DNA from 2 places in the Methylopila henanensis genome. Region 1 is predicted to be linked to the other one. Evidence: riboswitches for the same ligand, from Rfam matches in the RefSeq annotation. Region 1 holds a riboswitch; the other holds the start of a gene.
What was found. Region 1 has a riboswitch for S-adenosylmethionine ahead of ACFSCV_RS17135 (O-succinylhomoserine sulfhydrylase). Riboswitches for the same ligand answer to the same signal wherever they lie in the genome.
Positions count from the first base shown of each region.

Region 2: another riboswitch for S-adenosylmethionine. It lies ahead of ACFSCV_RS11485 (homoserine O-succinyltransferase); the one in region 1 lies ahead of ACFSCV_RS17135 (O-succinylhomoserine sulfhydrylase).

Region 1 covers NZ_JBHUER010000011.1:37,489-39,681, reverse strand. Annotated here, with positions in the region: gene ACFSCV_RS17135 (O-succinylhomoserine sulfhydrylase) at 1-900, opposite strand, end outside; SAM riboswitch at 968-1,047, opposite strand; gene ACFSCV_RS17130 (2'-deoxycytidine 5'-triphosphate deaminase) at 1,120-2,193, shown strand, end outside.
Region 2 covers NZ_JBHUER010000008.1:204,468-206,660, reverse strand. Annotated here, with positions in the region: gene ACFSCV_RS11490 (acyl-CoA dehydrogenase family protein) at 1-755, shown strand, start outside; SAM-I-IV-variant riboswitch at 891-1,003, shown strand; gene ACFSCV_RS11485 (homoserine O-succinyltransferase) at 1,047-1,964, shown strand; gene sbmA (peptide antibiotic transporter SbmA) at 2,185-2,193, shown strand, end outside.

The DNA of each region.
Region 1 (2,193 bases):
CGGGTGGTCCGCCCGGCCGCAATAGGTCAGCTTCGCGATCTTGGGATGCGCCGCGAGATAGTCCGCGATCCGGCCCGCGCTCGCCTGCGCCCGCTCGACCCGGAGCGCCAGCGTCTCCAGGCCCTTGGCCAGCGTCCAGGCGTTGAACGGCGACATCGACGGGCCGGTCTGCCGCAGGAAGGTGTGCAGGTGGTCCATCACGAACTTCTCGGAGCCCAGCACCACGCCGCCGAGCACGCGGCCCTGGCCGTCGATGTGCTTGGTGGCGGAGTAGACGACGATGTCCGCGCCGAGCGTCAGCGGCTGCTGCAGGATCGGGGTCGCGAACACGTTGTCGACCACGAGCCGCGCCCCGGCCTCATGCGCGAGGTCGGCGATCGCCGCGATGTCGTAGACCTGCAGCGTCGGATTGGTCGGGCTTTCGAGGAACAGCACCTTGGTCGTGGGCCGGAGCGCGGCGCGCCACTGGGCGAGGTCGGCGCCGTCGACCAGCGTGCAGGCGATGCCGAAGCGCGGGCACAGGTCCTCCACCACGTAGCGGCAGGAGCCGAACAGCGCCTTCGCCGCCACCACGTGGTCGCCGGCGTTGAGCTGGCAGAGCATGGCGGCGGTGACGGCGGCCATGCCGCTCGCGGTGGCGCGCCCCGCCTCGGCGCCTTCCAGCGCGATCATGCGGCGCTCGAAGGTCGCGACCGTCGGATTGGAGAAGCGGGAGTAGATGAAGCCGGGATCGCGCCCGTCGAACCGCGCCTCGGCCGCCTCCATGGTGTCGTAGGAGAAGCCGGAGGTGAGGTAGAGCGCTTCCGACATCTCGCCGAAGCCGGAGCGGGCTTCGGCCTCGTGGATGAGGCGCGTGGCGGGCGCGACCTCGCGGTCGGCGGGCAGAGGGCGGCGGCTCATGGGATTGCGACCTTCCGAACAGGGCCGGCCGGGTCGCGGGAGGCGGCGCCCGGTCGTCGTCGGGGGCGCTTCGCGCGGTCCGGCCTTTTAGCGGGTTGTTTTAACGTGGCTGCAAGCCGGCCGGCCCAAGGAACCACGGGATGGAACGGTGGTAATCCCGGCGCCCGCTTGCGTCAACGCCCCGTTCGCGTAAACGAACGGAACGCGTGAACGGCCAGCATGGGGACCGCCCGCTTGGACACAACTGACGAGCCCTGCGGCGGCATCCTTCCGAGCCAGGCGATCGAGCGGCTGATCGCGGATGGCGCCATCGCGCTCGACCGGCCGGCCGCCGCCGACCAGGTGCAGCCCGCGAGCCTCGACCTCCGGCTCGGGACCAAGGTGCACCGGGTGCGCGCGAGCTTCCTGCCCGGTGCCGGCCGCACGGTCGCCGAGCGGCTGGAGGAGTTCACGCTCCACACCATCGACATCACGGCCGGCGCCGTGCTCGAGACCGGCTGCGTCTACATCGCGCCGCTGATGGAGCGGCTGGCGCTGCCGGCGGAGGTCGCGGCCGCGACCAACCCGAAGAGCTCGACGGGCCGGCTCGACGTCTTCACGCGCGTGATCGCCGACGGCGCGCGCTCCTTCGACCAGATCCCCGCGGGCTACGCCGGCCCGCTGTTCGCCGAGATCTCGCCCCGCACCTTTCCCGTGCTGGCGCGGCCGGGCTCGCGGCTGTCGCAGCTCCGCCTGCGCCGCGGCGAGCCGCGGCTCTCCGACGCCGAACTCGTCGCGCTGCAGCAGCGGGCGCGGCTCGTCGACGACGACGCGGCCGACGTGCGCGGCGGCGTCGCGGTGACGGTCGACCTCCTCGGCGACGGCCGCGGCCTCGTCGGCTGGCGGGCCAAGCGCCACACCGGGGTCGTCGATGTCGACCGCCCGGGCGCGCACGACGTCTCCGATTTCTGGGAGCCGATCCACGCCGGCCGCTCCGGCCTCGTGCTCGATCCCGGCCAGTTCTACATCCTCGCCTCGCGCGAGGCGGTGCAGGTGCCGCCCGACCACGCCGCCGAGATGACGCCGTTCGACCCGCTGGTCGGCGAGTTCCGCGTGCATTACGCCGGCTTCTTCGATCCGGGCTTCGGCCACGCCGAGGGCCGCGGCGCCGGCGCCCGCGCGGTGCTGGAGGTGCGCAGCCACGAGGTGCCCTTCATCCTGGAGCACGGCCAGACGGTCGGCCGCCTCGTCTACGAGCGCATGCTCGAGCGCCCGCGGACGCTCTACGGCGAACTCGCCACCTCGAACTACCAG
Region 2 (2,193 bases), on a different contig from region 1:
GCCGCGACGGCGACGTCTACAAGGTCAACGGCGCGAAGACCTGGATCACCCATCCGGTCCGGGCCGACCTCATGACCCTGCTCGTGCGCACCGATCCGAACGAGCCGGGCCATCGCGGCCTCTCGATGCTGCTGGCGGAGAAGCCGCGCGGCACCGACGGCGACCCGTTCCCGGCACAGGGCATGTCCGGCGGCGAGATCGAGGTGCTCGGCTATCGCGGCATGAAGGAATACGAGATCGCCTTCGACGGCTTCGAGGTGCCGGCGGCGAACCTGCTCGGCGCGGTCGAGGGCGAAGGCTTCAAGCAGCTCATGAAGACCTTCGAGAGCGCGCGCATCCAGACCGCGGCCCGCGCGGTCGGCGTGGCGCAGTCGGCGCTGGACATCGGCCTGCGCTACGCCGAGGAGCGCGTGCAGTTCAAGCGGCCGATCGCGGACTTTCCGCGCGTCGCCGACAAGCTCGCCATGATGGCGGCCGAGGTGCAGATCGCGCGGCAGATCACCTATTTCGCCGCGCGCGAGAAGGACAAGGATCACCGCTGCGATCTCGAGGCCGGCATGGCCAAGCTGCTCGGCGCCCGCGTCGCCTGGGCCGCGGCCGACAACGCGCTGCAGATCCACGGCGGCAACGGCTTCGCGCTCGAGTACCAGATCTCCCGCGTGCTCTGCGACGCCCGCATCCTCAACATCTTCGAGGGCGCCGCGGAAATTCAGGCGCAGGTCATCGCCCGCCGCCTGCTGGAGCAGGCCGCCTGAGCCTTCGGTTCAGGAGCGATCCAGAGCCTTTTCACATGCTCTGTTTTCACATGCTCTGAAGGCGTGGACGGCGTCCGCGCCTTCTCTCCATGACGGCGCGCCCGTTGCGCAAGGGGGGCGAGCCGGCTAGATAGCGTCCAGCATCAGGAGTTGGGGCGACGCCCAACGCCAACCTGCCGTTCCGGGCAAGGTGGCGCTTCCCTGCGAGGGGAAGGATGCGGCCGAGACCGGCAACGAAACGGGATCACGCCGCAGGACCAGCGTCCCTCTCCTTCAGAAGGACGTTTGGCGATGCCGATCAAGATTCCCGACGATCTTCCCGCCTTCCGCACGCTTGAGGCCGAAGGCGTCGTGGTGATGCGCGAGACCGACGCGATCCGTCAGGACATTCGGCCGCTGCGCATCGGGCTGCTCAACCTGATGCCCGACAAGATCAGCGCCGAGACCCAGATCGCCCGGCTTATCGGCGCGACGCCCCTGCAGGTGGAGCTGACGCTCGTCCGTCTGTCGAGCCACGCGCCGCGCAACGCCGCCGCGGACCACATGTCGGCGTTCTACCGCGCCTTCGACGAGGTCGAGGACGAGCGCTTCGACGGCTTCATCGTCACCGGGGCGCCCGTGGAGCGCATGCCGTTCGCGGAGGTCCGCTACTGGGACGAGTTGCGCCGGATCTTCGACTGGACGCAGGGCCACGCGCATCGGACGCTCACGATCTGCTGGGGCGCGCAGGCCGCGCTGCACCATTTCCACGGCACGCCGAAGCACGAGCTGCCGGTCAAGGCCTCGGGCGTCTACCGGCAGCGCGTCGTCGCGCCGAACTCGCCGTACCTCAACGGCGTGTCGGACGACTTCGCCATCCCGGTTTCGCGCTGGACCGAGGTGCGGCGCGCCGATCTGGCCAAAGGGCTGACGGTGCTGGCCGAGAGCGACGAGACCGGGCTCTGCCTCGTCGAGGACGCGGACCGCGGGATGCTGCACGCGTTCAACCACGCCGAATACGACGCCGCGACGCTGGCGAGGGAGTATTTCCGCGACGCGGCGCTCGGCCCCACGCCTTTGCCCGCGAACTACTTTCCCGACGACGATCCCGCGCGCACGCCGCCGAACACGTGGCGCAGCCACGCGCACCTGCTGTTCGGCAACTGGGTCAACGCGATCTACCAGACCGCGCCCTACGACATCCGCGAGGTCGGCCGGCGCGCCGCCTGACCGCCTGCCGCCCAAGCGTTAACCGGACGTAACTTGCGAGGTCCGGCGGCCGGGTCTACGGCTCGAAGTCGCCACGGCGACGCCTCGTCGCCGGACCGCCCCAGCCGACCGCAAGGCCCCGCAGGGACGATGGGACGCCTGGATCGCATCCGGGCGTCGAGGCGGGCGTCACGACCCGGCCCCCCGGTCCGGCGCCGCCCGCGCACGGAGCGCATGGCCGATGTTTCGT